3 regions of the Mesorhizobium sp. KACC 23794 genome follow, and region 1 is predicted to be linked to each of the others. Evidence: predicted binding sites of a transcription regulator. Region 1 holds the regulator's gene; each other region holds the start of a gene.
The links. The regulator PhoB, encoded in region 1, activates phosphate uptake and scavenging genes when phosphate is short. The targets are predictions, from matches to a motif close to TGTCATNNANCTGTCAT.
Positions count from the first base shown of each region.

Region 2: the regulator PhoB is predicted to act here: its motif matches at 5,044-5,060, upstream of ugpB (sn-glycerol-3-phosphate ABC transporter substrate-binding protein UgpB).
Region 3: the regulator PhoB is predicted to act here: its motif matches at 2,828-2,844, upstream of ACSBOB_RS04295 (DUF2794 domain-containing protein).

Region 1 covers NZ_CP197465.1:1,039,283-1,046,804, reverse strand. Annotated here, with positions in the region: gene ACSBOB_RS05330 (MFS transporter) at 1-286, opposite strand, end outside; gene ACSBOB_RS05325 (hypothetical protein) at 428-607, opposite strand; gene ACSBOB_RS05320 (hypothetical protein) at 897-1,073, shown strand; gene ACSBOB_RS05315 (hypothetical protein) at 1,186-1,548, shown strand; gene ACSBOB_RS05310 (hypothetical protein) at 1,589-1,813, shown strand; gene ACSBOB_RS05305 (hypothetical protein) at 2,329-2,775, shown strand; gene ACSBOB_RS05300 (hypothetical protein) at 2,935-3,153, opposite strand; gene phoB (phosphate regulon transcriptional regulator PhoB) at 3,301-3,990, opposite strand; gene phoU (phosphate signaling complex protein PhoU) at 4,007-4,714, opposite strand; gene pstB (phosphate ABC transporter ATP-binding protein PstB) at 4,889-5,713, opposite strand; gene pstA (phosphate ABC transporter permease PstA) at 5,731-7,047, opposite strand; gene pstC (phosphate ABC transporter permease subunit PstC) at 7,044-7,522, opposite strand, start outside.
Region 2 covers NZ_CP197465.1:2,733,726-2,741,247, forward strand. Annotated here, with positions in the region: gene glnT (type III glutamate--ammonia ligase) at 1-163, shown strand, start outside; gene ugpC (sn-glycerol-3-phosphate ABC transporter ATP-binding protein UgpC) at 331-1,359, opposite strand; gene ugpE (sn-glycerol-3-phosphate ABC transporter permease UgpE) at 1,527-2,375, opposite strand; gene ugpA (sn-glycerol-3-phosphate ABC transporter permease UgpA) at 2,547-3,431, opposite strand; gene ugpB (sn-glycerol-3-phosphate ABC transporter substrate-binding protein UgpB) at 3,682-4,980, opposite strand; gene ACSBOB_RS13485 (TOBE domain-containing protein) at 5,441-5,647, opposite strand; gene modA (molybdate ABC transporter substrate-binding protein) at 5,863-6,654, shown strand; gene modB (molybdate ABC transporter permease subunit) at 6,672-7,376, shown strand.
Region 3 covers NZ_CP197465.1:832,167-839,688, reverse strand. Annotated here, with positions in the region: gene ACSBOB_RS04305 (argininosuccinate synthase) at 44-1,267, opposite strand; gene ACSBOB_RS04300 (hypothetical protein) at 1,444-2,391, shown strand; gene ACSBOB_RS04295 (DUF2794 domain-containing protein) at 2,860-3,243, shown strand; gene ACSBOB_RS04290 (GNAT family N-acetyltransferase) at 3,240-3,809, opposite strand; gene ACSBOB_RS04285 (Bax inhibitor-1/YccA family protein) at 3,919-4,698, opposite strand; gene ACSBOB_RS04280 (ABC transporter permease) at 4,970-7,513, opposite strand.

The DNA of each region.
Region 1 (7,522 bases):
CGGCCTCCAGCATTGCGGCAAACCCCATGATCAGGCGGCGGCCGAACCGGTCGGCGATCGCTCCCGTCACCAGGACAAGCAGCAGCGACGGGATGAACTGCACGATGCCGACCAGGCCGAGGTCGAACGGATCGCGGGTAAGATCGTAGACCTGCCAGCCAACGGCGACGGAAACGATCTGCGTGGAGAACGTCGCCAGGAACCGTGCCGACCAGAAGGCCAGGAACGGGCGGTGCCGGAAGGCAGCATAACGCTGGCTGTCGGCGGTCGCGGCTTCAGAGGACATCGGGCTCGATATGCGAGAGATATGAAGAACCGCGCTGTCCTTAGCGCGGATCGCGACGTTTATCGCCTCTTAATTCAAAGCTGGACCAGGAATAATGCAGCCGGCCGCTCGAAATCGACGGATCGATCGTGCATCCCCGGCTCAGCCCTCGGCCTTGAACGTCTTCGCCTCATCTCGGATCTTCTCCCAGTCGTTGCCGTGACGGTTCAACAACTCACGCGCCTGATTGGGAGAGAGATCGGTGGTCTCGGCCAGATGCTGGACTTCGAGCTCGCGGCCTTTCGCCAGCCGTCCACCCTCCGGTGTCCTTTTCTTCGCCATATCGATGATTCCTTATGACGAGGATGAACGCATCGATGACGAAAAGGTCGCATGTCGATGTAACCTTGCCCTCTGGACATTTCAGCGAGCCCGCGCACGGGGTCGGAACCTCCGCCTGCCCAGCCGAGTTTCAGGTGCGGCAAAGGAGTTTCTCGATGATCAAATGGCTTGTCAGGCTTGGCCTTGCGTTCGTGGCAACGCGGCTCGCAGCAAAATACATGGCGCCCCAGGCTGAAGCAGAACCCGCGGGCGCGCCGCCACGAAAGCGCCGGCAGCGGAGGGCCGCGACGTGACAAGGTTTGGATTGGCAGTTGCCGCGCTGACGGGGTATGTGGCCTACAGGCTCGGGTGCAGGCTGGTCGAGGAGAACAGCAGCGACAAGCCGCCGATGGAAAAGCCGCGCAAGGTGCGCCGGTCTCCGCCCGCGCATGTGGGCGTCGACGTGTCGGCGAAAACCGCCGATTAAAGGTAATGCCGCGCCTCCCTGCCGATTTCCGCACATGCCGGTCGTTTCGGTGATAGGCTGAAGCCGCGCCCAAGATTCTGCGGGCGCGTCCACACCAGGATCGGACATCGTCATGCATGCGCTTGAATGGGTTCCTCCCGCTCTTTTCGGAGCGGGCACGGGGGCTCTCGCTCTGGCGATCGTCGGATTCAGCTGGGGCGGCTGGGTGACGGCAAGCGGCGCGCAACGCATGTCCAGCGACGCTGCCGCGATCGCGGTTGCGGCCAGCCTCACCCCCTACTGTCTGGAGCGGTCGAAGAGCGATCCGCTGTCGGCCGGCATTCTGGCGGATATAAAGATCGCCAGGGCTTTCCAGCGGGCCGGGCTCGTCGAGCAGGCCGGCTGGGCGACGCCGCTCGGCGAGGAGAGGCCCAATCGCCAACTGGCCGCGGCGTGCGGGCAGGCGCTCACCGCGCAGGCCTTGCCCGTTCAATGAAATTGCTCCGCACAGCGGAGCGGCGCCAGGACCGACGACGATGCTGACTTCCACCTTCACGGCAATGCGGGCACAAGGCGTGCCCATCCGGGCATTGCGCAATGCGGCGAAACTGAACTTCCGCGTCACCACCTCGACCTCGGGGGAACCGGCCGACGGCCCTCCGGCGCATGCGACACAAAACTTCTGGACGGAGGTTGTTTCGGCGCGCCGGGCCTACCGCAAGAAGACCGGCCACAATATCGAGGACATTCTTTCTGCCTGAGCCGGGCGCGGACCTACGCAAGCCATCAATCAGAAGGTGATGCTGCTCAGGGCCAGGTAGAGAGCAGATCCCACCACGGAGGCGGCGAGCAGGATCAGCAGCAATGCGGCGGGCTCGGCCGCCAATCGCCCGAGATACCTCACAAGCCACCGCCTTGCCGAGCAGGCACCCGATCCCTTTGGGACGGTGGCGTTTCTTGCTGCCGACACGAAAAATTGGAAGACATGACGTCCTACTTCCCGGCTGGGGCCAGGGCGGATCGTCAGCCCTCAATCGACAGCGCCCTAAAAAAGGCTGCCGATCGCAAGATGCTATCAGCATGCCGTCGGGATAGCGAATTTATTCGCGGCCGGGGAAGAGCGGATTATACCAACGGCGTTTGAATTTGACCGCCGCCGGTATCGGGCATTGCCGGATTTTCCACGCTGATGCAATACAATGTCGGAGGGATATAGGAAAAGTTTCCTTGCTCTTTTCCGCCTCTCTGCTATTGTGCTTTCCGAACGGAGGCTGGAATGGACCGGGCGGAACGCGAAAATGAGCAGGAGACGCTGAAGGGCATCGCAGCGGTGCTGCTCAGGCTCGCCGTTCTGGCCGAGTTCCTTTGCGTCCTGCCGCTCTGGATTCGCGTTCTGGTGTTGGCGCTCTTGCGGCCGGCCGAGGCCGTTGCGCGGGCGTTTGCTATCGAGCAGGCTGGCGGCGCGCTTGCCTTGCCAGCGGCTGCGGTCGGCGGGGCGGATGCCGATGGCTGCGCCGAGGCTTTGCGGCTCGCCCGCTGCTTCCGCGCGCTAGCCGTCGTCTTCGGCGGCTTGCAGGGTTTTTTCGCCGGACTGCGGCTGTTTCGCGGCGGGCCGAACCGGCGTCTTGCGCAAAACGGATCGGCGATGGCTTGGCAGGATCACGCAATGAGGGCGCGGCGCGCAATGGCTTGCAGCGGGGCGGGGCTCATCGATACGTCGTGACCGCTGGGGCGGCGGCTAAAAGACCCGCCGAGCCGACCCGCCCGGCTTTCGGATCGGGCTCTGACTTGTTGAGGATTCGAACGCCACCCGCCAGCTGCGCTTTGCGGGGGGTGTTGGTATGCCTATGCCAATGGCGGTCAGGGTTAACCGACGTCGGTCTCAGTGCTCGGTCAGTGCTTCGTTGAGCAGGTCGAGGTCGACGTAGAAATAGCGGACCAGGCAGCGCTGGACTTCTTCGGTGTCGAAGCCGTGGCTTCTGAGATAGGAGACCGATTCATGGATGGCGCGGCGGTCGACCAGCTTGGTCTTGCGGTCGTCCTGGGCGTCCATGAGGGCGTCCATCTCGGCGATGTTCCGATCCTTGGGCAGGATTTGCATATGGTTTCCCGGAGCCTTCATGCCTGCCAGAGTAGCGAGTTAAGGATAACAAAACGCTAATGCGGCGAGGTAGCGCGCCGAGCAATGTTGAAGGAATGAGATTGCGCAGGAATGACGCCCGCCGCGGAACCGCGACGGGATGGGCAATCATTCTTCGCTTATGGAATAGCCGGCGCCGCGCACCGTACGGATGACGTCCGGCAGCCGGCCGGTGTTGACCGCCTTGCGCAGCCGGCCGACATGCACGTCGACGGTCCGCTCGTCGATGTAGATCGTCTCGCCCCAGACATTGTCGAGCAGTTGCCCGCGCGAAAACACCCGGCCGGGATGCCGCATCATGAATTCGAGCAGCCGGAATTCTGTCGGCCCGAGCCTGATCTCGCTCTTCTTGCGATAGACGCGGTGGGATTCCCGGTCGAGCACGATGTCGCCGACCTTCAGCACCGAAGACAGCACCTCCGGCTTGGCACGCCGCAGCAGCGCCTTCACACGGGCCACGAATTCCGGCGTCGAGAACGGTTTTACCAGATAGTCGTCGGCCCCCGTAGCCAGCCCGCGCACCCGGTCGCTCTCCTCGCCACGCGCCGTCAGCATGATGATCGGCAGCCGCTCGGTTTCGGGCCGCATCCTGAGCCGCCGACAGAGTTCTATGCCGGACACCGCCGGCAGCATCCAGTCGAGCACCAGCAGGTCGGGCACGTTCTCCTGCAGGCGGATTTCCGCCTCGTCGCCGCGCATGACGACTTCGACCTGATAGCCTTCCGATTCCAGATTGTAGCGGAGGAGGACGCCCAACGGCTCCTCGTCCTCGACCACCATCACCTTCGGAGCGATCATCGCGCCTCGCTTGCCGTTATTCGGCGAGGACGGTCGTTGCCGTCTCGTCGAGTTTCGGGCGGTTCGCCGGAAGCTGCGAACCGGTCAGGACATAATAGGCGTTTTCCGCGATGTTGGTCACGTGGTCGCCGATGCGTTCCAAATTCTTGGCGCAGAACAGGAGGTGCGTGCAGGCGGTGATGTTGCGCGGATCCTCCATCATATAGGTCAGGAGTTCGCGGAACACCGAAGTATACTTGAGGTCGACCTTCTCATCCTCGGCGCGCAGCCGGTCGAGTTCGCTGGGCCGGCGCCCGGTATAGGCGGCGACCACGCCTTCGATCTGGGCGAGCACCAGCGTCGCCATGTCGTCGATGCCGTGCGACAGGCCGCGCGGCGTGGCGCCTTCGCCGATCGCGCCGACGCGCTTGGCGACGTTCTTGGCAAGATCGCCGATGCGTTCGAGGTCGCCGGCCATGCGGATGGCGCCGAGCACGGCGCGCAGATCTTGCGCCATCGGCTGGCGCTTGGCGATCAGCGTGATCGCCCGGTCATCCAGCTCGCGCTGCTTGGCGTCCATGACGGTATCTTCGGAGATGATCCGCTGCGCCGCCGCCGTGTCGGTGTGCAGCAGCGCCCGGATCGAATCGCCGACCATCGAACTCGACAGGCCCGCCATGTCGCGGATCAGCTGGTCGATCTGTTTCAGATCCTCGTCAAACGAGGCAACTGTGTGTTCGCGCATCAAATAACTCCAAAATTCATGGAAGCACCGGGGAACCGCGAGCGAAATGCGTCAGGACGAGGCGAAAATGGTGAGGTTCGAGAACCGGAGCGGAGCGTACATTTTAGTACGTGAGCACCGGAAGCGCAGAACCTCAACATTTGCAGCCCGTCATCACGCATTTCGACGCGGTTCCTAGCCGAAGCGGCCGGTGATGTAGTCCTGCGTGCGCTTGTCGTCGGGGTTGGTGAACATCTTGTCCGTCGCCCCTTCCTCGACCAGGTAGCCCAGATGGAACATGGCGGTGCGCTGCGACACGCGCGCCGCCTGCTGCATGGAGTGGGTGACGATGACGATCGTGTAGTTGGCGCGCAGCTCGTCGATCAGTTCCTCCACCTTCGCGGTGGCGATCGGGTCGAGCGCCGAGCAGGGCTCGTCCATCAGGATGACTTCAGGCGACACCGCGATGGCGCGGGCGATGCAGAGACGCTGCTGCTGGCCGCCGGAAAGGCCGGTGCCCGGCTCGTTCAAACGGTCCTTGGCCTCGTTCCAGAGAGCCGCTTTCTTCAGGCTGGACTCGACGATTCCGTCGAGGTCGGCCTTGCTCTTGGCGAGGCCATGGATCTTCGGCCCGTAGGCGACGTTCTCGTAGATCGACTTAGGGAACGGATTGGGTTTTTGGAACACCATGCCGACGCGGGCCCTGAGTTCCACCACGTCGATCTTGGGATCGTAGATGTCTTCGTTGTCGAGCGTGATCTTGCCGGTGACGCGCGCCGAGTCGATCGTGTCGTTCATGCGGTTGAGGCACCGCAGGAAGGTCGACTTGCCGCAGCCCGACGGGCCGATCAGCGCCGTCACCTGGTTCTGCCGGACGTCGAGTTCGACGTCGAACAGCGCCTGCTTCGGCCCGTAGAAAACGCCAACCTTGCGGCCCTGCATCTTGATCACTTCGTTGGGTTTCGCAGTCATGCTGCCGCTCACTGCCTGTTCCAGTTTCTGTTCGGTCATGATGTTCATGGGAACCTGCTCTCCGTCTACCAGCGACGCTCGAAACGGCGCCTGAGCACGATTGCGGTGATGTTCATCGCCATGAGGAACACCAGAAGGATGATGATGGCGCCCGACATGCGCTCGACGAAGGCGCGCTCGGCCTCGTTCGCCCACATGTAGATCTGCACCGGCAGCGCGGTTGCCGGGTCGAGCGGCGTCGTCGGATAGTCGGCGACGAAAGCGACCATACCGATGAGCAGAAGCGGCGCGGTCTCGCCCAGCGCACGCGCCAGACCGATGATCGTACCGGTCAAGATGCCGGGGGTGGCGAGCGGCAGCACGTGCTGGAACACAGCCTGCGTCTTCGAGGCGCCGAGGCCGAGAGCTGCCGAGCGGATCGACGGCGGCACGGCGGCGAGGGCTGCGCGGGTGGCGATGATGATGGTGGGCAGCGTCATCAGGGTCAGCACCAGGCCGCCGACCAGGGCCGCCGAGCGCGGCATGCCGAGGAAGTTGATGAACACCGCCAGGCCGAGCAGGCCGAAGACGATGGACGGCACGGCGGCGAGGTTGTTGATGTTGACCTCGATGATGTCGGTCAGCCTCGTCTTCTTGGCGAACTCCTCCAGGTAGATGGAGGCGGCGACGCCGATCGGCAGCGCCAGCAGCAGCACGATCACCATCATGTAGAACGAGCCGATGATGGCGACGCCCATGCCGGCCATCTCGGGGCGGCTCGACGCGCCGTTGAAGAACAGGCCCGTGTTGAACTTGCCCGTCATCGCGCCTTCGGCGCGCAGCTTGTCGATCAGCGCGACCTGCCGGTCGGAAACCTTGCGGTTGCCCTCGGCGACGTTGAGGTCGATCTGGCCTTTATACGCCGAGTCGATATTGGCGCTGGCCAGCACCCAGATGTCGCGGGTGGTGCCGATGATCGAAGGGTCGGCGATGACCATGTCGCGAAGCTGCGTGCGCACGCCCTCGGAGAGGAAGCCGCGCAGCGCCGCGAACTGCGGCTTGTCGTCGGGCGAGATGCCGAGCTTTGCAGCGAGCGCGTCGCGCGCCAGGTTCGGATAGTTGGCGGTAACCAGTACATTCGGGTCGGTCGCCCGCTTGTCCTGCGGATCGATCACCTTAGCGTCGAAGGTGATCGGCAGCAGCACCGACGTCTGCATGAACGAGGTATAGCCTTTGCTGAAGATGGTGATCAGCATGATGGCGAGGAAGACGATGCCGACGGAGATAGCGATGCGGCCGTACCAGCGGAAGCGGGTCTCGGCGGCGTAGCGCCGTTTCAGGCCGATGTCGCGGCGTGCCGGCGCCTTGGCGATCGGCAGGCTGTCCAGCGTGGCGGCGGTCATTCGTACTGCTCCCGATATTTGCGCACGATGTAGAGGGCGACGATGTTCATGATGAGCGTCACCACGAAGAGGGTGATGCCGAGCGCGAAGGCGACCAGCGTCTGCGGCGAGTTGAACTCGAGATCGCCGGTGAGCTGGTTGACGATCTTGACGGTGATGGTGGTCATCGCCTCGAACGGATTGAGCGTCAGGTTGGCGGCGACGCCGGCGGCGAGCACCACGATCATCGTCTCGCCGATGGCGCGGGACGCGGTCAGCAGGATGGCGCCGACGATGCCGGGAAGCGCCGCCGGCAGGATGACCCGCTTGATGGTCTCGGAGCGCGTCGCCCCCAGCCCCAGCGAACCGTCACGCATGGCGCGCGGCACCGCGGTGATGATGTCGTCCGACAGCGACGACACCACCGGGATCAGCATGATCCCCATGACCAGGCCCGCTGTGAAGATCGACTGCGCCTGGATGAAGGGCGAACCGC
Region 2 (7,522 bases), 1.7 Mb from region 1:
CAATCTGCTCGATGCGTTGCGCGAGTTCGACAAGGACAAGGGGCTGAAGGCGGCGCTCGGCGCGGAATTTTCGGCTGCGTATCTGAAGCTGAAGCGCCAGGAATGGAATTCCTACGCCCAGCATTTTACGCAGTGGGAGCGCGACAACACGCTGGATGTTTGACGGTGGTTGCCGGGGAGGATTGGTGTTTGGGTGCGTCCTTCGAGGCTCGCCCGCCAATATTTTAGCTCCAATCACCGCCCGCACAACATCAGCAATAAGGCACAATCTTCAAAGGGCGAGCCTCGAAGGACGCACGATCAATCAGTCAACCTCAAGCGGCGCCGAATCTACAGCCGCTTGCCCACTGCGTCGAACCAGTGGAGTTTTGCTGCTTCGACACCGACCGACATGCGGTTGCCCGGTGCAATCGCGGTGCGGCCAGGCGCGCGCAGGATCAGCCGGTTGTCCGACAGCAGGCAGTGGATGAAACTTTCGGCGCCGACCGGCTCGACGCCCTCGACCGCGACCTCAAGCGCCAGAGCGCCGGGCGCGCCGGATTGCAGGGCCGCATCCTCCGGCCGGAAGCCGAGCGTTGCCGCGCCGGCGGGTACGGTGACGCCGGAGGAACCGGGCAGGGCGGCTGCCGGGATAAGATTCATCGGCGGCGCGCCGATGAAACTCGCCACGAAGGTCGAGGCAGGTTGTTCATAGACGTCCAGCGGCGCGCCGGTCTGCTCGACCACGCCGCCGTTCATGACCACCAGGATGTCGGCCAGCGTCATCGCTTCCAACTGGTCGTGGGTGACGTAGACGCTGGTCACGCCCAGCGCCCGCTGCAGCGCCTTGATCTCGACCCGCATCTGGCCGCGCAGCTTTGCGTCGAGGTTGGACAAGGGTTCGTCGAACAGGAAGACTTTCGGGTTGCGGACGATCGCCCGGCCCATGGCGACGCGCTGGCGCTGGCCGCCGGACAATTCGCGCGGGCGACGTTCGAGCAAATGCGACAGTTCCAGCGTCTTCGCCGCAGCACGGACGCGCGTGTCGATGTCCTCCTTGCCCATGCCGCGGTTGCGCAGGCCGTAGGCCATGTTGTCGTAGACCTTCATGTGCGGATAGAGCGCGTAGTTCTGGAACACCATGGCGATGTCGCGCTCGGCCGGGCCGATGGTGTTCACCACCTTGCCGTCAATCGAGACGGTGCCGGCCGAAATCGTCTCCAGTCCGGCGATCATCCTGAGCAGCGTGGATTTACCGCAGCCCGACGGCCCGACCAGCACGCACAGCGCCTTGTCGGGAATGGCGATGGAAACGCCTTTCACTGCCTCGACATTGCCGGCATAGATTTTTCGAACGCCCTTCAGATCGACGGTTGCCATTTACCTGCAGTACCTCATCGAATGTTGGACGCCCCCTCCACCACGCTTCGCGCGGTCCCCCTCCCCCGCTTCGCAGGGGAGGAGCCAGCGGCGCCGCTTGATCCTCCCGTGCGAAGCGGGGGAGGGGGACCGCGCGAAGCGTGGTGGAGGGGGCCTGCCGTCGACTCTCACTTTTCCGTCTCCACCAACCCGCGCACGAACCAGCGCTGCATGAAGACGACCACCAGGATCGGCGGGACGATGGCCAGCATCGCGGTTACCATCACGAGATGCCATTGCGTGTCGGCGTCGGCGAAGGACACCATCTTTTTCAGCGCGATCACGATGGTGTTCATGTCGTTGCGGTTGGTCATCAGGAGCGGCCAGAGATACTGCGTCCAGCCGTAGATGAAGAGGATGACGAACAGTGCCGCGATGTTGGTGCGCGACAGCGGCAGCAAAATATCCTTGAAGAATTTCCATGGCCCGGCGCCGTCGATGCGCGCGGCCTCCACCAGTTCGCCGGGAATGGTCAGGAAGAACTGGCGGAACAGCAGGGTCGCGGTGGCCGAGGCCATCAATGGCAGGGTCAGGCCCGTATAGGTGTCGATCAGGCCGAGGTCGACCATCACCTTGTAGGTCGGCATGATGCGCACCTCGACCGGCAGCATCAGCGTGATGAAGATCAGCCAGAAGAAGGTCATCCTCAACGGGAAGCGGAAGAACACGATCGCATAGGCCGACAGGATCGAAATGATGATCTTGCCGACGGCAATGGCCAGCGCCATGACGCTGGTGTTGAACAGCAGCGTCCAGACATTGATGCCGCCGATGCGGCCGATGCCGCCGAACAGCGCCTCGTAATAATTGTCAAAAAACTCGCCGCCCGGGAGCAGCGGCAGCGGCGGGCGCAAAATGGTCTGCAGCGTGTGGGTCGAGGCGACGAAGGTGTAGTAGATCGGGAAGGCGACAACCAGGATGCCCAGCAGCAGCACGACATGGGCGATGACGCCGCGTGGGCGGGACAGGCCTATCATGGGCTTTCCTCCCCCCTTGGGGGGGAGGTGCCGCGGAAGGCGGCGGAGGGGGTAACCTCAGAAGGCACCGCCCTGTCGCTGACGCCGAAATTATGTCGGCGTGCGGCCGCGCGGACCCCCTCTGGCCGCTTTGCGGCCATCTCCCCCTCGAGGGGGGAGAGAGCGGCGGCGCTACCCATAATGCACCCTCTTCTCCACATAGCGGAACTGCACCGCGGTCAGCGCAATCACGATGATCATCAGGATCACGCTCTGCGCCGCTGAATCGCCGAGCAGCAGGTTGAGCGCGCCGTCGCTGTAGACCTTGTAGACCAGCGTCTCGGTCGCCTTGCCGGGGCCGCCGCCGGTGACGGCGTGGATGATGCCGAAGGTGTCGAAGAAGGCGTAGGTGGTGTTGATGACCAGCAGGAAGAAGGTCGTCGGCGCCAGCAGCGGGAAGACGATCGTCCAGAAACGCTTGGTCTCGCCGGCGCCGTCGATCGCGGCCGCCTCGATCAGCGATTTCGGGATCGCCTGGAGCCCGGCGACGAAGAACAGGAAATTGTAGCTGATCTGCTTCCAGGCGGCAGCCGCGACGACCAGCACCATGGCCTGGTTGCCGTTGAGCAGCGGGTCCCACGGAATGCCCATCCAGCGCAGGCCGAGGGCCAGGGTGCCGATCGACGGGTTGAACAGGAACAGCCACAGCATGCCGGCAATCGCCGGGGCAACGGCGTAGGGCCAGATCATCAGCGTACGGTAGAAGCCCTTGCCGCGCACCACACGGTCGGCCATGACGGCCAGAAGCAGCGCCACGACCATGGCGACGGCCGCCGTCGACACCGAGAAGATCGCCGTCACCTTGACCGAGTTCAGGTAGTTCGGGTCCGACAGCACCTTTTCGAAATTGTCGAACCAGACGAATTTCGACTTCAGCCCGAAGGGGTCTTCCCTCAGCATCGACTGGCGCAGCGCCTGGCTGGCGGGCCAGTAGAAGAACACCAGCGTGATGGCAAGCTGCGGCGCCAGCAGGATGTAGGGCAGGAATTTGTTGGGGAAGACGACGCGCGGGGTCATGAATCCCTCCCCCTTGAGGGGAGGGTGGCCGCGAAGCGGTCGGGTGGGGTCGTGGCGGCAGTGCTCAACCCCACCTTGAGCCGACAGTGCAAAAGAGGGCGTCGGCGCACGGCCGCACTGACCCCACCCGACCGCTTCGCGGCCACCCTCCCCTCAAGGGGGAGGGAGAGTTGGCGCGCGGCCGCGCCGACCCCCTCTGGCCGCTGCGCGGCCATCTCCCCCTCAAGGGGGGAGAAAGCGCGGGCGCTCATCAATTGCCCAGCGCTTCCTTGATCGCCGCGTTGCCGCGCGACACGGCGTTGTCGAGCGCCTGCTGGGCAGTCTGCTCGCCGGCCAGCATCTTCTCGTATTCCTCGTTCATGATGTCGCGGACCTGCGGCAGGTTTGGCAGGCGGACGCCCTTGGAGTTCTCGGTCGGCGCCTTGCCCAGCATCTGCTTGATCGGGATTTCGCGCGCCGGGTTCTTCTCGTAGAACCCGTCGGCCTTGCTCTTCTCGTAGGCCGCCATCGTTACCGGCAGATAGCCCGATACCTGGTGCAGGCGGGCCTGAATTTCGGTCTTCGACAGGAAGTTGAAGAACGCCGCGACGCCCTTGTATTCCTCGTCCGACTTGCCGGCGAACACCCAGAGCGAAGCGCCGCCGGGGATCGTGTTCTGCGATTCGGTATCGTAGGGCAGCATGCCGGTGCCGAAATTCATGCCCGACTTCACGACGTCGCCGAGACCGCCCGACGATTCGGTGAAGATGCCGCATTCGCCGGCCAGGAAGATCTGCTTGGCCTCGGAGGTACGGCCGCCATATTTGAACGTGCCGTCCTTGGCGAGATCCGCCAGCGCCTGGAAATGTTTCACAAAGGGTTCGGCGTTGATCTTCAGCTCGACATCGGGTCCGGCGATGCCGTTTTCCTGCGTGCCCCACTGGTAGTTGTTCCAGGCGGCGAAGTTTTCCGTGTGGATCCAGGTCAGCCAGGTCGAGGTGAAGCCGCAAGGGGCGGCTCCCGACGCCTTGATCTTCTTCGCGGCATCCCAGACCTCATTCCAGGTCTTGGGCGGGTTGTCGACGTCGAGGCCGGCCTTCGCGAAAATGTCCTTGTTGTAATAGAGGATCGGCGAGGACGAGTTGTAGGGGAAGGACAGCATGGTGCCGTCCGGCTTCGAATAATAGGAGACGATGCCTGGCAGGTACTGGCTCTTGTCGAACGGCGTGCCGCCCATCGACAGAATCTCGGCGACCGGCTTGATCGCGCCTTCCGCGGCCATCATCGTGCCGGTGCCCGCGTCGAACACCTGCATGATCGCCGGGGGCTGCTTGGCACGGAACGCGGCAATGCCGGCGTTCAGCGTCTCGGGGTAGGTGCCCTTGAAAACCGGCACGAGCTTGTAGTCGCCCTGGCTCTCGTTGAATTCCTTGGAAAGCGTTTCCACGACCTCGTTGTTGGCGCCGGTCATGGCGTGCCACCAGGAGATTTCGGTGACCGCGTAGGACGAGGTGGTGGAAAGCAAGGTGAAGGCGAGGCCGAATCCGGCCGCCAGGCCTTTGAATTTCATGGCATTCACTCCCAATTTTCGTTGGCGAAGGTTTGAGGTTCGCATGGGGAGTATCGACTGATTGTGACAGCCGGACAACGATTTTTTCGCAATCTGTTTGCCGACTAATTTTTTAGACGCTCCAGGCTGGATTTCCTGGATTTTTTTGACCCCGAAACAGCGTTCCGGCAGCAAAGCAGCAAAAAAAGCCGGGTGGGTCATGCCGCAATTTGGCAAAAGGATCGCTTTCGCGCTTCCACCGTTCGTCCTTCGAACACCCTTCGCAAATTTGTGGTTGGTTTCTAGTCCCTTTGCGCAACGCGCCTCAACCCGTCTCGAAATCGCCCGGCTGCGGCGGGTGTGATCGGTCCAGGGCGTGCGGATCAGGCTGATGAAGACCAGCCCGGCGTCGGTCGCCAGCGGCGCGTCGATGGATGCCTCGCCAGTCCGAATCTCGTTTTCGCGGACCATGCGGCTGCGCTCAGTCCACAGCCACCATCACGTCCGACGCCTTGACCACGGCGTAGGCCTGCTTGCCGACCGCCAGCCCCAGATCGTCGACCGCGGCGTTGGTGATCGAAGCCGTCACCACCGTGCTGCCGACATCGATTCGCACATGCGCCGTGGTTGCTCCTTTGGTGACCTCGACGACCTTGCCCTTCAGGATGTTGCGGGCGCTGATTTTCATGATGTCATTCCTTTCGATCGCTGCTTGCATCTGGGTCGTCATATTTTCATGTCGCGTACGCCAGTCATAGAGGGCAGTTTGTGCGCGATGAATTCCGATATTTGTTGGCATATCCGGTTGCCTTGCCGACAGGAGTTATGTTTGAGTGGATATATCGATCAAACAAAGACGACGTGGCCGCGTCGCGTGGCACGGCAGCCTCAAGGGAGATGACGATGATTGGGAACAAGGGATTGCGACTGCTGGCTTTGGCCGGGGGCCTGATGCTGGCGGCAACGCCGGCAGCGTTCGCGGCGGAGAGCCTCACCGTATTCGCCGCCGCCAGCCTCAAGAACGCGCTCGACAACGTCAACACCGCCTGCGAGGCCGATGTCGGCGAGAAGGCGACGATCTCCTATGCCGCGAGTTCGGCGCTGGCCAAGCAGATCGAGGAAGGCGCGCCCGCCGACGTGTTTATCTCGGCCGACCTCGCCTGGATGAAATACCTTTCCGACAAGAAACTGACCAAGGCGGACACGGAAGTCCAGTTGCTCGGCAACCGCATCGTGCTGGTAGCGCCGGCCGATTCGACCGCCAGCACGGAGATCGCGCCGAACTTCGACCTGGCACACCTGGTCGGCGACGGAAAACTCGCCATGGCCAATGTCGATTCGGTGCCGGCCGGCAAATACGGCAAGGCGGCGCTGGAAAAGCTCGGCGTGTGGGCCTCGGTCGAAGGCAAGGTGGCGCAGGCCGAGAACGTGCGCGCCGCGCTCGCGCTGGTCTCCACCGGCGAGGCGCCGGTCGGCATCGTCTACCAGACCGACGCGGCGGCCGACAAAAAGGTCAAGATCGTCGGCACCTTCCCCGAGGATTCGCACCCGCCGATCATCTATCCGGTGGCGCAGACCGCCGAGTCCAAGGACGCCGAGACGCCGGCCTTCCTGAAATGCCTGCAATCGGTGAAAGCCAGGGGCCTTTTCGAGGAGCAGGGTTTTACCGTATTGGTGCCGCCGGCCTCGAACTGATTTCGACTGGATCATGAATGGAGTGGCTGCATCTCAGCCCGGATGAGTGGAATGCGGTCCGGCTCTCCATAAAGGTCTCGACCTGGGCGACGGTGGTCGCGCTGCCGTTCGGCATCGCCATCGCCTATGCGTTGGCGCGCCGCGAGTTCTGGGGCAAGTCGATCCTCAACGGCATCGTCCACTTGCCGCTGATCCTGCCGCCCGTCGTTACCGGCTATCTTCTTCTTCTCACCTTCGGCAGGCGTGGCCCGGTTGGCGCTTTCCTTGCCGAGCATTTCGGCATCGTCTTCTCCTTCCGCTGGACGGGCGCCGCACTTGCCTGCGGGGTGATGGCGTTCCCGCTGATGGTGCGGGCGATCCGCCTCTCCATCGAGGCGGTCGACAAAAAACTCGAGGCGGCGGCCGGCACGCTTGGGGCCAATCCGGGGTGGGTGTTTGCCACGATCACGCTGCCGCTGATCCTTCCCGGCATCATCGCCGGCATGATCCTGTCCTTCGCGAAAGCCATGGGCGAGTTCGGCGCGACCATCACCTTCGTCTCCAACATTCCGGGCGAAACCCAGACCCTGCCTTCGGCCATCTACACGTTTACCCAGGTGCCCGGCGGTGATTTGGGAGCGCTTCGGCTTACGCTGGTGTCGATCGCGATTGCCATGGTCGCGCTGGTGGCGTCCGAGGTGCTGGCGCGGCGCGTCAGCCGGCGGCTGGATATCGAGGGATGAAGGTTTTTCACCCCTCGTTCGATTTCATTCCAAGCGGCTTCGTCAGGCTGGAACACCCCTCATCCGACCTCGCCTCGCTCGGCCACCTTCTCCCACAGGGGGAGAAGGTCGGAGTCTTGCATGATCGCCTCTGCAAATCTCCAACG
Region 3 (7,522 bases), 210 kb from region 1:
GGGCCGTCAGCGGCATGGTGGCCGCTGCGCAAAGCCGATGGAATCAGCTTTTCCGATTCCGCGCTGCCAGCGTCCTCAGCCGCAGGCCGTTCAGACGGATAAAACCCTCGGCATCCTTCTGGTCGTAGGCGCCGCGGTCGTCCTCGAAGGTCACCAGTGCGTCCGAATAGAGGGACTGCGTCGAGCGCCGGCCGGTGACGATGACGTTGCCCTTGTAGAGCTTCATGCGCACGTCGCCCTCGACCTTGTCCTGGCTCTTGTCGATGAGGGCCTGCAGCATTTCGCGCTCCGGCGAAAACCAGAAGCCGTTGTAGATCAGCTCCGCGTAGCGGGGCATGATCTCGTCCTTCAGATGCGCCGCGCCTCGGTCCAGCGTGATCGATTCGATCGCGCGGTGGGCCTGGAGCAGGATCGTACCGCCGGGTGTCTCGTAGACGCCGCGGCTCTTCATGCCGACGAAGCGGTTCTCGACGAGGTCGAGCCGGCCGATGCCATTGTCGCGGCCGAGATCGTTGAGGGCCGAGAGCAGCGTGGCGGGCGACATCGCCGCGCCGTTCAGCGCGACGGGATCGCCATTCTTGAAGGTCAGCACGATCTCCGTCACGCGGTCCGGCGCGTCCATCGGCGACACGCTGCGCTGGTGAACATATTCCGGCGGCTCGATCCACGGGTCCTCCAGAACCTTTCCCTCGGAGGAGGAGTGCAGCAGGTTGGCGTCCACCGAGAACGGCGCCTCGCCCCTTTTGTCCTTGGCCACCTGGATCTGGTGTTTCTCGGCGAAGTCGAGCAGGTCGGTGCGCGACTTGAACGTCCAGTCGCGCCACGGCGCGATCACCTTGATGTCGGGGTTCAGCGCATAGGCGGAAAGCTCGAAACGCACCTGGTCGTTGCCCTTGCCGGTCGCGCCGTGGGCGACGGCGTCGGCGCCGGTCTCGGCGGCGATCTGCACCAGGTGTTTTGAGATCAGCGGCCGGGCGATGGAGGTGCCGAGCAGGTAAAGCCCCTCATACTCGGCGTTTGCCCGGAACATCGGAAAGACGAAATCGGAGACGAACTCCTCGCGCACGTCGACGATGCGGATGTCCTTGATCCCCATCATCTCGGCCTTCTTGCGGGCCGGCTCGAGTTCGCCGCCCTGCCCCAGATCGGCGGTGAAGGTCACCACCTCCGCGCCAAGCTCGGTCTGCAGCCATTTCAGGATGATCGAGGTGTCGAGCCCTCCCGAATAGGCGAGCACGACCTTCTTGACGTCTTTCCACTTCGACATGATGTCCCCGGATTCTCGGAACGGCCGGCGGCCGGTTTTCGGCCGGCACTATTAGCAGGAATGCCTTGCCGGGCAAGGGTCGGCCTGAAACCGGTATTGCTGCGCCGCTGGACACAGCTTCGCGAGGAAGAAGCCCTTCAATAAACTCTTAATGATTCTCCCCGAACAGTTCCTGCGTGCCGATGACCCTTGAAAAACCTGTTCGCCCTGAAAGCCGGAAGCGCCCGCATGGCCTGCTTGCGGGCGTGCTGCTGGCGGTGTCGCTGGGCCTGCCCGCGCCGGCCTTCGCTTCCGACCGCTGGGAGGAAGCCGGAAGCGGCGCCGTCGCCATCCTGCCGGCCCCGGTGAAGGCGACATCCATCACCGGCGGCTCGCTGGTCTGCGCCGAGCAGCGCTGGACGCTGAGGCTGCGCACGGGAATGCGCGCCGCGTCGGCCGGCCCGGTTCCGGCAAAGCTCACGATCGACGGTGAATCCTTTCCGGTGATCGCCGCGCAGCAACCCGGCCTGATCACGGTCCCGATCGACTACCAGATGATCGAACAGATGAAATCCGGCAGCGGGCTGTCGGTCAGCACAGGCGGCGAGAATGGAGCGCCCGCCGCCGATTTCACCTTGCGCGACTCGCGCAAGGTGCTGGAGGCGATCACGCCGCGCTGCAGCCAGGTCGACATGTCGGCCTTCGAGCAGGTCTCGCTGTCGGAGACCGACCCGGCGGTGGAGCGGGCGCGACCGCTGCTGGCCGAGGAGACGAAACTCTTCCGGGAGGCGACCAGCGCCACGCCGAAGCTCGCCGCCACGCATCTCGATCGCGGCGAAGGCCGCGAAATGCTGTTCGCCACGCTGTGCGGCTCGTCCTGGTATTATGGCCGTACCGGCTGCACGCTGGTCGGCTATCTGCGCCCCACGGCGGCCGACGAATGGCGCCAAGCCTATAACAGCGAAGGCATGGGCCTCTACATCGACCCGGCCGCTTCCAATGGCGGATGGCCAGACCTGGTCACGCTCGACCGCGTCGGCGGCATCGAGCCGATCCACTGGAGGTGGAACGGCTCGTCATACGAATTGCGCGACCCGATGGTGGCGGGCGACGAGCCAACAAGCACCGGAACTGTCACGCCCTGATATCAGGACCCCGGTGGCACGCCTGATCGGCGGCGAAATATTCGCGGAGAACCTTTCCCGACCGCCCGGCATAGCCGCCGTAACTCGAACAAAAAAGCCGGCGACGGCATGACCGGAACCAGCTTCGAAATCTGTCTGGAATTCTCGCTGCCCGGCTTCCTATCAAGGAAGCCGGAGTTGGTTCGATCCGACGCGGGCCCGTGGGCGGGGGGCTTGGGGTTACGAGCCGGTGCCGGACCGAACCGTCTCAGGCAACACAGCTAAGTTCGTCGGACAATGGGGCGTCAGCGCGGATAAAACAAGGCAGGAATGTGGCGAACGTTCACCAAACATTTCTTTCTGAAATTATTTGTTACGTGATTTGATTTGCTCCAGAATGCGGTTTTCATGCGAATCGCCGGCCTTGCAATTTGACCGCGAACGGGCCAGTTTTTCATGTCGTGAAACCGTCATGGAAGGCAGTCGCGAATGACCGATCGCAGCGGAGGGGAGGGTGGGGACGAATCCGCAATATTGATTCCGCTCCACGAGGCAAGGCGTGAGCGGCTCGACATCCCGGTTTCCTTCGACCGGCGCGAACTCGACCAGATCCTGCGGCTCTATGGCCGCATGGTCGCCGCCAACGAGTGGCGGGACTATGCGATCGACCATCGGCTCGACCGCGCCGTCTTCTCGGTCTACCGCCGCGCCCACGATCTGCCGCTGTTCCAGATCGTCAAGGATCCGAAGCTCGCGCGCAAGCAGGGCATGTTCGCGGTCGTAGCCGCCACCGGCGCCGTGCTGAAGCGCGGCCACGAGCTTGCGCGCGTGCTCGGCGTCTTCGACAGCAAGCTCAGGCTGGTCGGAGCTTAAACCTCCGTCCTAAACCGTCGCTCCGGCCATGACTCCGCATCCGGCGCCCGGCTCGCCCCGCCATTCATCGCCAACTGCATGAACACCGTATCCAGCCAGCGGCCATGCTTGTAGCCTGATCCTTCGAGCCTGCCCGAATGCCGGAAGCCGAGCTTTTCGTGCAGCTTCACGGAGGGGCTTTCCGGCCGGCCGTCGCCGATCACCGCGATCATCTGGCGGAAGCCGAGCGTTTCGCAACGGCCGATCAGTTCCTTGAGCAGCAGCGTGCCTACGCCCTGCCCCTTGGCGGCGGGCGCGATGTAGATCGAGTCCTCGACGATGAAACGATAGGCCGGGCGCGGCCGGAACGGCCCGGCATAGGCGTAGCCTGCAATGCCATCCGGCGTCTCCGCAACGATGTAGGGAAAGCCGCCACCTTGCAGCGCTGCAAACCGCGCCCCCATCTCGGCCCGGGTCGGCTGCTCCAATTCGTAAGACGCCGTCCCGGTTGCAACGGCGTCGGCGTAGATTTCCGCAACCCGGTCGAGGTCGTCCTCGACGGCATCCCTCAGTACGATACTGCTCATGATATAGGCACGCTCCGAAAGTGCCTACGGATAGAGCGATGACGCCAAAAAGAAAAGGGCGGCCAAGCGGCCGCCCTTTGGTCCAGTCCAAACCTGAGTGCCGGCGCGATTACTCGCGGTTGCCGAGGAACGACAGCAGGAACGAGAACAGGTTGATGAAGTCGAGATAGAGCGTCAGCGCGCCCATGGTCGCCTTGCGGCCGGCCACCAGCGTATCGTCGCCTTCGAAATACATCTCCTTGATCTTCTGCGTGTCGTAGGCGGTGAGGCCGGCGAACACCAGCACGCCGATGCCGGAGATGGCGAACTGCATGGCAGGCGACTGCAGGAAGATGTTGACCACCATGGCGATGACCAGGCCGATCACGCCCATGAACAGGAACGTGCCCATGCCGGTCAGGTCGCGCTTGGTCGTATAACCGAACAGCGACAGCGCGCCGAAGGCGGCCGCGGTGATGAAGAAGGTCTGCGTGATGCTCTGCGCGGTGTAGACCAGGAAGATCGACGACAGCGACAGGCCCATCAGGCCGGCGAAAACCCAGAACGCGATCTGCGCGCTGGACACGCTCATCGACTGGATGCGAGCGCTCAGGAAGAACACCATGCCGAGCGGAGCGAGCATGACGACCCACTTCAACGGGGACGTGAAGAATGTCACGCCGAAGGAGGTTAGCATCTTGCCGTTGCCGAGCGTGGCGGCGGCCAGCGACGGGTCGTTTGTGGTGGCCAGCATCATGATGCCGAGGGCGGCAAAGCCAGTGATAACGAGGCCCAGCGCCATCAGGTTGTAAACCTTTAGCATATAGGCGCGCAGGCCCTCGTCGATGCCGGCGTCCGCGCGCGAACCCGCATTCGCTACGCGCGCCTGGTAGTTGCGAAGGTCAGCCATAGATTTCCTCTGTTGCTTCTGCCCCGTCGGGTGTCGGGCGGTCACGCCCAGGCGCCGCTGGCAGGGCTCCAGCATGCCTGCCCGGAATATGATGCGTCTCGCGGCGAAGGACAAGAGCCATTACGGACCGAAACCCAACGTGAAGCGACGTTTTTCTACGATCTCATACGAAATTGATCAGAGCGGGCAGTCGGCAATGGGCAGTCGGCAGTAGGGGTTTAGAGTCGGCAATTGTTTCTTAACCTACTGCCGACTGCCCATTGCCGACTGCCTAAAGGTTTCTCAACACCGGCGCCGCCTTGTGCCCCAGCACCCGCCATGTGCCGATGAGGCCTATGCCGACCGTCAGCACCAGCGCGATCCCTATCGTTGAGACCGCCACCGCCGGCGAAAAGCTCGACGGCAGCGTCATGATGCGTGCGACCACGAACCAGGCGGCCACGCCGCCCGCCGCCAGCGCAAACACCGCCGTTGCCAGCCCGATCAGCATGTATTCCAGCGAGAAGGCGGCGATCAACGTGCGCCGCGTGGCGCCCAGCGTCTTCAGCACCACCGCGTCATGGATGCGCGCCCGGTTGCCGGCAGCAAGCGCCCCCGCCAGCACCAGCACCGAGGCGATCAGCGCAACGCTGGCCGCCGCGCGGATCGCGGTGCCGAGCTGCGCCACCAGCCGGTTGACGATGTCCAGCGCGTCCTTGACGCGCACCGTCGTTACCGCCGGATAGGCGCGGGTCACCTGGTTGAGGATGCGCGCCTCTTCCTGCGGCGGCGCGTCGCGGGCGGTCAGCGTCGCCAGCCACGCATGCGGCGCGCCGGCAAAAGTGTTGGGCGAGAACACCATGACGAAGTTTATGCCCATGGATTCCCACTTCACCTCGCGCAGACTGGCGATGCGGGCCGTGACATTGCGGCCGAGCACGTTGACGGTCACCGTGTCGCCGATCTTCAGGCCGATCTGCCGTGCCTCCTCGGCGGAGAAGGAGACCAGCGGCTCGCCGGAATAATCTTCCGGCCACCATGCGCCTTCGCTCAGCGTGGCGTTTTCGGGAATTGTCTCCGAATAGGTCAGGCCACGGTCGCCGCGCAGCACCCAGGCGCCTTCCGGCGGCACTTTTACCTGCTGCACGTCGACGCCGTTCAGTTCCATTATCCGGCCGCGCAGCATCGGCACGCGCAGCAGCTTGCCCTCCGGCGACAGGCTGCCGACGAGGTTGCTGAAGGCGTCCACATCTGCCGCTTGGATGTCGACGAAGAAGATGTTCGGCGCGCGCTCCGGCAGGCTGCCGGAGATCTGCCGGCGCAAATCGCCGTCGATCAGCGCCAGCGTCACCAGCAGAGTCAGGCCGAGCCCGAGCGACAGCACCACCGAGGGCGTCAGCGCGCCGGGGCGATGGATGTTGCCCAGCGCCAGCCTGAGCGCGGTGGAGCGCACGCGCGGCGCGCGGCGCGCCAGTGCCTGCACCGCAAGCCCGACCACACGCAGCACGATGAAGGAGCACACCGCCGCGCCGACGAAGATCGCGGCGATGCGCCTGTCCGTCGCGAACCAGATCGACATCGCCGCCAGAAGCGCTGCGATGCCGAGCGTCGTCGCCAGATAGACCCATCGCGGCAACCCGCGACCGCCGATACCGGCCTCGCGGAACAGCGCGGTCGCCGGCACGTCGCGGGCGCGGCCGAGCGGCAAAATTGCGAAGGCAAGCGTCACCAGCACACCGAACACGGCGGCCAGCGCCAGCGCGCCGGGGTAGATGCCGCCCTCGGTCGGCACCGGGATCAGCGACGAAAGTGCGGCACTCGCCGCGAACGGCATCAGCGCCGCAAGCACCAGCCCGACCGCGATGCCCGCCACCGCGATGATCATGATCTGCGCGAGATAGAGCGTGAACACGAAGCCGCCCGATGCGCCGAGGCTCTTGAAGGTGGCGATGACGCCGCGCTTGCCGTCGAGATAGGCGCTGACCGCATTGGCAACGCCCACGCCTCCCACCACCAGCGCCGTCAGCCCGACCAGCGTCAGGAACTGCGAAAACCGCTCGATGTTGGACGACAGCGCCGGCGCGGCGTTGCTGCGGGTACGGATACTCCACCCAGCCTCGGGGAATTTTTGCGCGGCCTCCGTGCGGATCTCGGCCAACCGCGCCTCGCTTGTGCCGTCGGGCAGGCGGATCTTGTAGGCGTGCTCGACCAGACTGCCCGGCTGTACCAGGCCCGACGCGCGCAATCCGTCCATGGAGAGCAGCAGGCGCGGCGCAAAACCAAAACCGTCGGAGATGGCGTCCGGTTCGCCGGTCAGTTTTGCGCGTAGTTCGAAGGTAGCGTTGCCGAGCTTGATTCGGGCTCCCGGCTGCAAGCCGAGCCGTTCGAACAAAAGATCCGGCGCCGCCGCGCCGAACACGCCGTCTTTCTCGCCGAAAAGGTCCTCCCGCGACAGCGCCGGTTCCGTGAGCAACTGGCCAAAGAGCGGATAGACGCCGTCGACCGCCTTGGCCTCCACCAACGCCTGGTCCGATCCGTCCTCCAGCCGCGCCATCGAGCGCATGTTGGCGCTTACCGCCAGCGTGCCGAGGTCCTTGAGGAAAGCCGCTTCGCTTTCGGTCGCCTCGCGCTGGTTGAGTTCGAACCGTATGTCGCCGCCGAGCAACGCCTGGCCCTCCGACGCCACGCCGGCGGTTATCGCCTGCGCCACCGAATTGACCCCGCCGATCGCCGCCACGCCCAGCGCGATACAGGTGAGGAAGATCAGGAATCCAGAGAGCCCGCCACGCATTTCGCGTAATGCAAAGCGCAGAGCGAGTTTGAGGGAGGACATCATGAGCGGCTC